Regions from separate parts of the Lactobacillus sp. 3B(2020) genome, predicted to be linked through region 1. Evidence: predicted binding sites of a transcription regulator. Region 1 holds the regulator's gene; the other holds the start of a gene.
The links. The regulator NrdR, encoded in region 1, represses ribonucleotide reductase genes. The targets are predictions, from matches to a motif close to ACACNATATATNGTGT.
Positions count from the first base shown of each region.

Region 2: the regulator NrdR is predicted to act here: its motif matches at 4,649-4,664, upstream of GTO83_RS09510 (class Ib ribonucleoside-diphosphate reductase assembly flavoprotein NrdI).

Region 1 covers NZ_CP047410.1:770,312-776,815, forward strand. Annotated here, with positions in the region: gene polA (DNA polymerase I) at 1-2,392, shown strand, start outside; gene mutM (bifunctional DNA-formamidopyrimidine glycosylase/DNA-(apurinic or apyrimidinic site) lyase) at 2,538-3,377, shown strand; gene coaE (dephospho-CoA kinase) at 3,370-3,963, shown strand; gene nrdR (transcriptional regulator NrdR) at 4,018-4,500, shown strand; gene GTO83_RS03750 (DnaD domain protein) at 4,493-5,866, shown strand; gene dnaI (primosomal protein DnaI) at 5,881-6,504, shown strand, end outside.
Region 2 covers NZ_CP047410.1:1,902,678-1,909,181, forward strand. Annotated here, with positions in the region: partial or broken gene GTO83_RS09495 (PTS transporter subunit EIIC) at 1-713, shown strand, start outside; gene GTO83_RS09500 (APC family permease) at 1,078-2,511, shown strand; gene GTO83_RS09505 (aspartate aminotransferase family protein) at 2,513-3,856, shown strand; gene GTO83_RS09510 (class Ib ribonucleoside-diphosphate reductase assembly flavoprotein NrdI) at 4,679-5,128, shown strand; gene nrdE (class 1b ribonucleoside-diphosphate reductase subunit alpha) at 5,128-6,504, shown strand, end outside.

The DNA of each region.
Region 1 (6,504 bases):
CTATGTCCGGAAATTGGTAGAAGCCTGTGGGATGCATTCTTATGAATTAAAGGACTATGAAGCTGATGATATTATTGGAACTTTGGCCAAGCAAGGGGATGAAGCTGGGTACGAAACTTTAATTGTGTCTGGGGATCGGGACTTAACCCAATTGGCAACTGATCATACTACGGTTGCAGTTACGAAAAAGGGAGTTACTCAAACTGAACACTTTACCCCAGCTTATATGCTTAAAAAGTTAGGAGTTACTCCGACTCAGTTCATCGATGTCAAAGCCTTAATGGGAGATACTTCGGATAATTATCCTGGGGTAACGAAAATTGGTGAAAAAACAGCTATTAATTTGATTAAAGAATACGGTTCGTTAGATAATCTTTACGCTCATGTAGATGAAATGAAGAAGAGTAAGCGGAAAGAAAATCTGATTAATGAAAAAGCAATTGCTTACCAATGTCAAGATCTAGCTCGGATTCGTCGAGATGCGCCAATCGCAATTTCACTAGCTGATGTAATTTATCAAGGTCCACAAACGGATGCCTTAGTTGCTTTATATCAAGAACTAAATTTCAAATCCTTCTTGGCTAAAATGGGGACTGGGGATGAAGAATTACCTGCCCAAACTGGAGAAGACGAAGTTAAATTTCAAGTGTTAACTAAGGAAAACCTATCGGCATTAGCTAAGTTAGGTGATCGGGTGGCGATTCATATCGAACAATCCGAAGCTAACTATCATTTAGCGACCATTAAAGGGTTTGCGATTGGTAATGGGGATCAATGGTACGCAAGTCGGGATGCTAGTTTATTAACAACGGGACCAATTAAAGACTTATTGGAAAATAACCATGTTAAAAAAGATCTGTTTAATGCTAAAGCTCAAATTGTAATGTTACATCGGCAAAAAATTGAGCTAAGCGGGATTGATTTTGACTTATTACTTGCTTCTTATCTATTGAATCCAACTTTAAATGCTAATGACGTTGGAGAGCTTGCCCACACTCATGATTATCAGAAAATTCTCACTGATGAAGACTTGTATGGCAAAGGGGTAAAACGGCAACTTCCAGAAGATGACCAAGTATTCTTACGGCACTTAGTCGCCAAAGTTCAAGCAGTTGAAAATCTTCGTCAGCCGTTAATTGATCAACTTCAAGTAAATGAGCAATGGCCACTATATGAAGAAATTGAACGGCCGTTAAGTCGCGTCTTGGCATCCATGGAAATGCAAGGGATTAAGGTTAATGCAAAGACCCTTGAGGAAATGGGAAGTAAACTTGTTGAGCGTCTTAACGAACTTGAAAGTGAAATTTACCAAGATGCAGGTCAAGAATTCAATATTAATTCGACGAAACAACTAGGAGTAATTTTATTTGATGAATTAAAACTCCGTCCAATCAAAAAAACCAAGACGGGTTATTCGACCTCGGTAGCGGTCTTAGAGAAATTAATAGGTAAACACCCCATCATTGAAAAAATTCTGGAATATCGGCAAATCGCAAAACTTCAGTCAACTTATATTACTGGGCTTTTGAAGGTTATTCATCCTGACAGTAAGATTCATACCCGGTATTTACAAACATTAACGGCAACTGGGCGACTTTCTTCAGTTGATCCAAACCTCCAAAATATTCCAGTACGCCTTGAAGAAGGGAAGCGCATTCGGAAAGCTTTTGTTCCTAGTCAACCAGGATGGAAGATTTTCTCTGCCGATTACTCGCAAGTGGAATTACGGGTCTTAGCCCATGTAACAGGTGATCATAACCTACAACAAGATTTTATTAATGGGGAAGATATTCATGCGGCCACGGCTCGACGGATTTTCCACCTATTGCCAGGAGAAAAAGTTGACCCAAATATGCGGCGCCAAGCTAAGGCGGTTAATTTTGGAATTGTCTACGGAATCTCTGATTTTGGATTAGCCCAAAACATCCACGTTTCTCGGAAACAAGCCCATGATTTTATTGAAGCTTACTTTGAAGAATTTCCGGGCGTAGCAAAATATGTTAAGGAAATTGTTGAAGTTGCGCGTAAACAAGGCTATGTTGAAACAATTACTCACCGGCGGCGTTATTTACCAGATATTAATGCCAAGAGCTTTAATATACGTTCTTTTGCTGAAAGGACGGCGATGAATACGCCGATTCAGGGTAGTGCTGCTGATATCATTAAAATCGCGATGATTAAGATGCCAAAAGAGTTGGCAAAACAGCATCTTAAAGCTAAGATGTTGCTACAAATTCACGACGAATTGGTCTTTGAAGCCCCAGAAGAAGAAATTCCAGTCTTGGCTGAATTGGTTCCAAAGGTAATGGATTCAGCAATGGAGCTCGCAGTACCTTTGAAAGTTGAGAAAAAGGTGGGCGATACTTGGTATGATCTTAAAAAGTTAGATTAGTGAATAAAAGTTTAGAGGATGGGAAAGTCATAGCCTTGTATGGTGGACTTTTCCATTCTCTTTTTAGTTTCAGCCCAGATACTTGAGAACTAAGACTAATTTTAACTATAATAAATATAAATAAATCAAAAGGTAGGCGGAGATTGTGCCAGAATTACCAGAAGTAGAAACTGTTCGGCGGGGGTTAATGCGGATTGCTGCGGGACGGCAAGTTAACGGGATTGATATATATTATCCAAAAATGATTGAAAATTCAGTTGAAAATTTTAAAGAAGCTTTGATTGGACAAACAATTGAACGAATTGATCGGCGCGGAAAGTACTTACTTTTTCGTTTTTCAAATGACTTAACAATGATCTCGCACTTGCGAATGGAAGGAAGTTATTTTAACCAAAAAACGGGGACTGCAATTGATAAGCATGTTCACGTGTTATTTCATTTTACTGATGGTACTGATTTAGGCTATCGGGATACCCGTAAGTTCGGACGGATGCATTTGGTTAAAACCGGAACAGAAATGCAGTATGGCGGCTTGGCAAAGATTGGTCCCGAACCAACTGAAGAAGATCTTAAACTTGATTATTTAGTAAAGATTATGAAAAAGTCCCATAGTAAGATTAAACCTTTCTTACTCAATCAAGCCCATGTAGCCGGTCTCGGAAATATTTATGCAGATGAAGTCCTGTGGGAAACTCAGATCAATCCCGAAGAACCCACAAACCAAGTATCAGAAGCGAAAATTGCTAAGTTACGTGAAAACATCATTCATGAATTAGCCCGGGCAACCGAACATCATGGAACAACAGTCCACTCTTTTAAGAATGCTTTTGGGGATGCTGGAAAATTCCAAAATGAATTGGATGTTTATGGCCGAGGCGGTGAAAAATGCCACCGGTGTGGAACTAAGCTCGTTAAGATTAAGGTTGCCCAACGAGGAACGACTTTCTGTCCCCGTTGTCAACCATTGGTAAAAGCCGATGACTAAGGTTTTAGGCTTAACTGGGGGGATTGCAACCGGTAAATCAACGGTGTCAAAATATCTTGCGCAAAAAGGAGCGGTAATTATTGATGGTGACTTAATTGCCCGCCGGGTAGTGGAACCCCATCAACTGGGCCTAAAGCGGTTGGTAGCGGCTTTTGGTTCCCAAATTTTAGCTTCGGATGGGACTTTGCTACGAGCCAAATTGGGGGAAATGGTCTTTGGCGATGCGCAAGCAGAAACAAAGCTAAATCAAGCTTTAGGGCCAATTATTCACCAAGAGTTTTGTGTGGATTTAAAAAAGGCCAGGGCCAATCAAGTGAAATTAGTGGTTTTAGATATTCCACTCTTATTCGAAGGGGGATACGAGACCATGTGTGATGCCGTAATGGTTGTTGCTGTTAAGCCGGCAACTCAATTAAAACGATTAATGGCGCGCAATCATTATAATAAGGCAACGGCACAAGCTCGGATTAATGCCCAATGGCCGCTCGAGCAGAAACAAGAGCTAGCGAATGTGGTGATCGATAATGAAGGATCGATAATGAATACCTACTTGCAAGTTGATAATTGGCTGTTTAAGTGGCTTTAATAATGCTATAATAAAATGAACCTATTGAGTTAAGGAATAATTAGGAGGTTAGTGATGATTTGTCCACATTGTCATCATAACGGCTCGCGAGTTGTTGACAGTCGTCCGAGCGAAGATGGGACTTTTATCCGGCGGCGCCGCGAATGCATGAATTGCGGCTTTCGCTTTACTACCTTTGAACGATATGAAGAGACCCCACTTTTGGTAATTAAAAAGGATGGAACCCGCCAAGAATTTAGCCGGCAAAAAGTTTTGAATGGCTTAGTACGTTCAGCAGAAAAGCGACCCGTTAGTATGGAAAAATTAACTGATATTGCTTCAAATGTTGAATCCCGGGTCCGGCGGCTTGGAGAAAATGAGGTTTCAAGCCAGGTGATTGGCGAATTTGTGATGAATGAGTTACAAGAGGTTGATCAGATCGCTTATATTCGTTTTGCTAGCGTTTATCGGCAATTTAAAGATGTTGATACCTTTATGAATGAACTTAAATCGGTCATGGATAAACAACATCATCAAACGGAGACCAATGATGATTGAACGTGCCCCGATAACTCCTAAAACGGGATACTTAGTTAGTGCCAATCCGAAGTTTGTTGGGCTTTTGCAAACATCTTTTTTGCCCTTCTATCAGCCCCTGCTTGGCGCTGATGCATTAGGGCTTTTTTTAGCTTTAAGTGACTTAGTTAAACCAAACCCGGTCTTAACAAAACGACAACTGGTCAGTACTTTGCTAGTTCGTTTAAACATTGGTTTACCTGCCTTTTCGCGGGCTCTTGACCGCTTAGAAGGTTTGGGGTTGATAAAAACTTACCAATTAAGCGATGAATTAGGAGTAACCCTCGTTTTTGAGGTTCAACCACCACTAACCCCAGTTGAATTAATTAACGATGATTTGTTATCTGTTTTATTATTGCAACAAGTCGGGGCAAATGAATTTAATCACTTGGTTCAACGGGCAAAGGAGAATTTTTTTGATCCTAGCCAACTAAAACAAGTTACGAAAAGTTTCTTTACTGTTTTTAAACCGGATCCAAGTACGCAAGCTAAAGATGACCAGGCAATAACTAAGGCGCGACAATCATTGCCGACTGATCAGACGCCTTCTTTATCGGTGCCAACTGAGAATTTCGATTTTAATTTTTTCCTTCGTCAAGCGGACAGTCTGGGTGTTCCAGAGGATCAATTACGGGAGGCGCAAAAGTTAATTTTGGCAGAGCACCGGTTATATGGTTTTGATGAGCTTCAGTTGGCTAACTTGGCTGCCCGGGCAACGGATCTTGCAACTAATACTTTTAGAAAATTAACTTTTAAAAATGAGGTCCAGCGTGCTAGTCAGCCAGTTCAAACCAAACTTCAAGTTGTCAGTGACAATGAGGACGTAACCGGTTTTTCTCAACCAATGCGCGAACTGGTTCAACTAGCTGATCGATTGGCTCCGATTCCATTCCTTAAGCAAATTAAAGAACAAAAAGGGGGGTTTGTCACCCCGGCTGAGCAACGAGTTTTAATGGAAATTGGGCGTAATAGTAACTTACCAGGAAGCGTATTGAATGTTTTAACTTGGTATTTGTTAGTTGATCAAGGAATGGATAATCTGGTTGCTAACCTAGCAATTTCAATTGCTTCGTCTTGGCAATCCAAAGGAATTAATTCAGCTGCTCAGGCTTTACGGCAAGCACAAAGTCATCAGGAAAAACAACGAGAACGTTTTGATCAACGACAAAATCGCCATTCATCTAATTACAGTAATAAACGACCGCGGATCAAAGAAGAGCTACCAGAATGGGCGAAGAAGTCTGACCATCCAACTAAAGGAAAAAAAGGGGGCGAAGTTGATCCTAAACGGGTTGCCGAAATGAAAAAAATGCTCGCTGATATGAAGAAACATCATAAGCACAACTAAAAGGAGGGATTTAAATGGAATCAGTTAATCAAACGATGGATGGGATCATTAGCCCTCAAGGTGGGGATGAGGCATATCGTAAAATTATGAAAGCAGTCTTTGCCGATCCGGAAGTCCAATCCTTCCTTCGGAATCATCAAGATGAACTTGACCAAGAAAGCATTAACCGAGGGAGCTCTAAGTTATACGAATTTGTTCATGACCGGGACTTGGTTAAACAAGGCAAGGCAAGTGTCGCCCCTGGATATGTTCCGCGGTTAGCGATATCGGCTGGGCAAATTGATGTTGTTTATGTTCCAACTGAACAACTCCGCGCTCAAAGGGCAGCGGCAAAGCAACGATCTTTAGTTGAAACTTTGGCTATGCCTAAGTTTATTGCTAATGCGACCTTTGAAAATGCTTTTCTAGAAGGTGAAAATGCTTCTGAATATCGAAACGTTGCCTTTCAACGTGGCATGCGATTTGTCCATGATTATTCACCAAGTAGCTTTATGCCAGGAATGTATCTAACCGGTGAGTTTGGGGTCGGCAAAACCTTTTTGCTTGGTGCGATTGCCAATGGGCTCGCCAGGGAACGCGGAATTCAATCAATTTTAATTCATTTTCCTACTTTTGCGGTTAGCATGAAGAGCTCAATT
Region 2 (6,504 bases), 1.0 Mb from region 1:
AAGGCCAATACCAAGTCGTAATCGGCAATGAAGTCACCGATGTCTATGATGCCGTGATGAAGCAACCCCCTAACTTGGCCGATGCTCCCGCAGATCAAACCCCAGCTAATAACGGTAAAAGCCCAATTTCACGAGCCTTTAACAACCTAATTGGGGTTATTACCGGTTCCATGAGCCCGGTCGTGGGGGTCATCGCGGCTTCCGGGATCATCAAAGGGTTATTAGCCTTGTTGACACTTCCTCAATTAGGGGCCCTATTAAACACAAAGTCCGTTATGTATCTTTCCATTAGCGCCATGGCTGACTCGGCCTTTTACTTTTTGCCGGTCTTAGTTGGTTATGCAGCGGCTAAACGGTTGGGTGGGGATCCAATTGTGGCTGCCGTGATCGGGGGTGTCCTTACCTATCCGCAATTAGTTACTTGGGGAAAGGGCTTTAAGTTCCAATTCTTAAACTACACTTACTCCATCTTCCCAATGATTTTGGCGGCTTGGCTGGCTAAAAATTGGGCGACTGGCTTAAAGAACACCTCCCAAGTTATCTGCAAATGATCTTTAACCCGGCTCACCCAACCCAATTAACTAGTTTCTATGCTTTCTTACTTTCTAGTATCGCAGCCCATTGTCGTTTCCTTTATCGTTACTTGGGTCTGGGGATACAACGATCAAATGGAAATGGGAAAGAAAGTCGAAAAGAAAGCTACCCCAAAATAAGAATAGAAAAATTTGCCAGGTTTAGGGCAATGATATAAACAACCCGCGGCGACTGAGAAACACATCCAGTTTTTCGGCCACCTTTTGTATTTGGTCGTAGTTTCTGTGTAATATTCGGCGGGAGGATGGGGCTGAGCTTTTTTCCCAACCTCAACCTCTCAGAGCCGTCCATAATTTTAAAAATGAGATTCTTTTAATACCAAACTTTGAAACCCCTGCCAGAAAAAAGTTCAAATTCTTTTATTGACGGCTTTCTTAAGACTTGCTAAACTATATTAAAGATTGATGAGAAAATGACATTTTACATAATCACCAATTTTACAAGCGAAAGTCACATAGGTTGGCTTTCAAGGAGGATATTATTATGAGTCTTTGGCAAACCATTACTCGGAAAGAAAACCCGAGTGTATATCAAGATAAGGATAGTCATTTAATTCGAACTCTGCGGGTTCGAGATTTCTTGGCCCTCGGGGTTGGGACGATTGTTTCCACGTCCATTTTTACCCTGCCAGGGGAAGTGGCTGCCATGCATACTGGTCCATCTGTAGCGATTTCTTTCTTAGTCGCTGCCGTGGTGGCAGGATTAGTTGCCTTTGCTTATGCTGAAATGGCGGCTGCCATGCCATTTGCTGGATCTGCTTATTCGTGGATTAACGTGGTTTTCGGGGAATTCTTTGGTTGGATTGCCGGTTGGGCCCTCTTGGCTGAGTACTTTATTGCCCTCGCCTTTGTTGGTTCTGGGCTTTCGGCTAACCTCCGGGCCCTAGTTGCACCACTTGGCCTAAAGTTACCTGCCTCGCTCTCTAATGCATTTGGAACTAATGGTGGGGTGGTCGACCTGATTTCCCTTTGTGTCATCGCCCTGGTCGCCTACCTAGTTTCTCGTGGGGTTTCCCAAGCCGCCCGGGTTGAAAATATCCTGGTTCTCTTGAAGGTCTTTGCAATTCTCTTGTTCATTGTTGTTGGGATGACGGCCATCAAGGCAGCTAACTTCACCCCATTTATTCCTAAGTATCGCCCAACGCCAAATGGGCCCTTTGGGGGTTGGCAAGGGATCTACGCTGGGGTTTCGATGATTTTCCTGTCCTACATTGGATTTGACTCAATCGCGGCTAACTCTGCTGAAGCAAAAGATCCGCAAAAGACGATGCCCCGTGGGATCCTGGGATCATTGTTAATCGCCGTGGTTCTCTTCGTTGCCGTGGCCCTCGTCTTGATGGGGGTATTGCATTACACCAAGTATGCTAACTCAGCCGAACCAGTTGGTTTAGCCTTGCGGGCAGCTGGTCACCCAGCCGTTGCCTCAGTTGTTCAAACCATCGCCGTCTTCGGAATGTTCACCGCTTTAATCGGAATGACCATGGCTGGTTCCCGGTTGATCTACTCCTTCGGTCGGGATGGCATGTTGCCAAAGTTCCTTGGTAATTTGGATGCTCGAAACCGGCCTAACCGGGCTTTATGGACTTTAGCGATCATCGCTATTTTGATCGGAGCCTTCTTCCCATTTGCTTTCTTGTCCCAATTGATTTCTGCCGGAACTTTAATTGCCTTCATGTTCGTTTCCCTTGGGATCTACGCCCTGCGGAAGCGGGAAGGAAAAGATATTCCAGAACCTGCTTTCAAGATGCCCCTTTACCCCGTAATGCCAATACTTGGCTTCTTAGCTTCCCTCTTCGTTTTCTGGGGTTTGGATGTCCAAGCTAAGGTCTATGCTGGTGGTTGGTTCGTCCTCGGGGTAATCATCTACTTCACATACGGAATTCGTCACTCATACCTTGCTAAGAAGGGAGAGAAATAACATGACTGGAAGTAATCATCAATTATTAGCTCAAGAAAATGATGTTTTTGCGACTTGTGCCCGTATTAAATACTTCGACGTGGTGCTTGATCACGGGAAGGGAGCAGTCCTAACCGATGTTGAAGGCAATCACTACCTTGATCTCTTGGCCAGCGCTTCGGCTACTAATACCGGTCACGCCCACCCGACCGTGGTCAAAGCCATCCAAGATCAAGCCGCCAAACTAACCCAGTACACACCAGCTTACTTTGCCAACAGTACGACTGCTAAGCTCGCGAAGCGATTAGCAGCGATTGCTCCAATGTCCGGTCCGGTAGAGGTGGCCTGGGGTAACTCAGGTTCCGATGCGAACGACGCGATCATTAAGTTCGCTCGCGCCTATACCGGGCGCCAATACATAGTCTCATTTACCGGGGCTTATCACGGCTCCACGTATGGATCTTTAACCTTATCCGGGGTAAGCTTAAACATGACCCGGAAGTTAGGTCCCCTGTTGCCCGGGGTGGTTAAGGTTCCATTCCCATCTCCGTGGGAACAAGAAGCTGACGAAAGTGACGAACACTTCGTTAATCGTTACTTTAAGGCTTTTAAAGAGCCCTTTGAAACTTACTTACCGGCCGATGAAGTGGCCGTGATTGTAATTGAAGCTATTCAAGGGGACGGGGGAATTGCGATGATGCCTCCCGCCTTCATGCAAAAGATTTATGATTTTGCCAAAGAACATGGCATTCTCTTTGCGGTGGATGAAGTTAACCAAGGTATGGGGCGGACCGGGAAATGGTGGTCGATCCAAAACTTCCCGGAAATTGAACCCGACATGATTTCAACGGCGAAGTCCCTCGCCTCCGGCTTACCATTAAGTGCCGTCATTGGCCGCAAAGCGATTATGGAATCTCTAGGGGCTCCGGCCAACGTTTACACGACTGCTGGAAATCCGGTTACCAGTGCCGCGGCTTTAGCAACGATTGATGTTATCGAAAAAGAACACTTACTAGCACGTTCGCAAAAGCTCGGCGCCAAGGCGAAAGCGTACTTTGAAGCCGCCAAGGAAAAGTATCCGTTCATCGGTGGCGTTCGGATGTACGGCCTAGATGGCGGGATTGATATCGTTAACCCCGCAACGGGCGCACCTGATGAAGAAGCAACAACGAAATTAATCTACCGGGTCTTCGAACTTGGGGCAATCATCATTAGCCTACGGGGAAACATCCTTCGTTTCCAACCACCACTGGTGATCACCGAGGAACAACTTGATCAAGTCTTTAAGATCTTTGATCAAGCCTTCGCTGAACTCGCTGCCGGTAAACTCGCCCTTCCCGCTGCTGCTAAGGAGATGGGTTGGTAATATCGACGGAAAACTTCCTAACGAAGCCAGATTATATTGATTTATAACTAAATATTTTAGGTCTTCCATACAAGGAGGCCGGGAAGAAACTAATGTTTCTTTCCGGCCTCTTTGTCATCTCCGAATGTTACTTAGTAACTAAGGTCAAAGCAGTAGCTGAATGGCAGTTGCTTCCCTAACGGTCGCACCAACCTATTCAGCCTTGCATGGGCTCACAAACGCCAAACCAGTTGGCTGGTTCGCTCCAAAGTACGGCCTTAACGGATAAGTGCGAACGAAAGGCCGATTCTAATGAATCAACCTTCGCTCTTCTTATCCCAACCAGGCCGTCAAGGAGCTTTTTTCCCAACCTCTACCTACTAGCAGTCTAATATACCAACTTGTAAGGATTAGCATTAGCCCACTACCTTGTTAATAACATTTTCAACGCCATTAGCTCCTTTCAAGTTTTGACGATATAAAAAATACCGCGCGATCCGAATTTTTTAATTCAGCATCGTTCGGTATTTTTTTCTAAACCATTTTTAGTTCAAACTGGTAAACGCTCGCTCTTAACCATCCTCAATTGTTTTTACTCTCTTTTATTAATCTTAAGATAGTTAATTGTAAGTAATTTATCATTTTGTTACTCAAAAACATTAGATTTTTCTAATGTTAGCGTTGATTACCATCAATTTAATGCTGAGTGACTTCCTTTATTGACAGTTTTTCCGCTTTTTTCTAGTTTCGTTATCAAAAGATATATTAGAAAAATCTAATTTTTAAGATGGCAAGAATTCTGATATACTCTTGGCACAACATATTGTGTTAGGAGAGCTGTTAATGACTAAAAACGTCTATATATTGTATATAAGTTTAAGTGGCAACACCCATAATTTCGTTCAACGACTGACTAATCATCTTAAAGAACAAGGAATTATCGTACATTCACTTAACGTAAAAGATAATTTTAATTTCCGTAAGCTTGAGCATCCCTTTATCACCATCCTCCCAGCCTTTTTGGACGGTGGTAATGGACGACAGAATGGGTGCCATGAAATTCTTTCGCCCATTTTGAGTCATTGGCTGGGGTACGCTGATAATTATCATCGTTGCTATGGCATTATTGGGAGCGGTAACCGTAATTTTAACCGCCAATTTGCCTTAACCGCCAAACAATATGCGCGTCGCTTTAAGTTCCCTTACTTAACGGATTTTGAATTACGGGGGAGCGAACAGGACGTTCAACGTATTGCCAACTTAATCGTAGAAAAAAGCACGGAGGCCGAATAATGACAAAAGATTTTTTTACTTTAAACAACCTGGTTAACATTCCGCAAGACGATCAAATTCCTGTTCAATATGATCAAGAAGCTGTAAAGGCTTATTTTACTGAAGAAATTATTCCCCGTACCAAAACCTTTACTTCAATTGATCAACGGATCGATTGGTTAGTGGACCACGATTACTTAGATGGTCAAGTTTTTTCGCAGTACACCCGTCAATTCATTCAGCAACTTGATCAAAAATTGCGTGCCCATAACTTTCGCTTCCGGAGCTTTATGGGAGCTTATAAATTCTACAATCAATATGCCTTAAAGACTAACGATGGCCAAACTTTCCTGGAAGATTTTAACGATCGCGTTTTAGCGAATGCCCTCTACTTAGGTCGCGGTGATGAACAACTCGCCGAAGGCTTAGCGACTGAAATGATCACTCAACGTTACCAACCGGCTACGCCAACCTTCTTAAACGCTGGTAAAGCTCGCCGGGGACAAATGGTATCTTGCTTTTTAATTGACACCCAGGATTCAATGTTGTCAATTGGCCGTACCGTTAATTCAGCCCTCCAATTATCAAGACTAGGTGGCGGAGTTGGCGTGAACCTTTCCAATTTACGAGCGGCTGGTGATCCCATCAAAAAGATTGCCAATGCTTCTTCAGGGGTAATTCCGGTAATGAAGATTTTAGAAGATACCTTTAGCTATTCAAATCAACTGGGCCAGCGTAAAGGAGCCGGGGTTGTATATTTAAATGTTTTCCATCCTGATATTTTGGCCTTTTTAGCAACTAAGAAAGAAAATGCTGATGAAAAAATTCGGGTAAAAACCTTATCGCTAGGACTTGTCGTTCCGGACAAATACTATGAATTACTGAAAACCAACCAACCGATGCATCTCTTTAGCCCTTACGATGTTGAAAAATACTACGGGCAACCGTTCTCATATATTGATATTACCAAAGAATATGACAACTTGGTCAACAATCCAGATATTAAACAAACCACGATCAATGCTCGTGAATTGGAACAAGAAATTTCTCGTCTGCAACAAGAATCTGGTTATCCTTATATTTTAAATATCGACACGGTTAATCGCCACAATCCGGTTGATGGCAAAGTCATTATGAGCAACTTATGTAGCGAGATCCTGCAACCGCAAACTCCCTCAAAATTAGAGCCCGATCTATCTTATCAAACTGTCGGTACTGATATTTCTTGTAATTTAGGTTCAACCAACATGCTGAATATGATTAAGTCGCCTAATTTTGGCCATTCCGTTGAACTAGCCGTAAGGGCTTTAACAAGTGTTACTGAAACCACCAACATTCAAGAGGTGCCAAGTATCATGAAAGGAAACCAGCTATACCATACGATTGGTCTTGGTGCA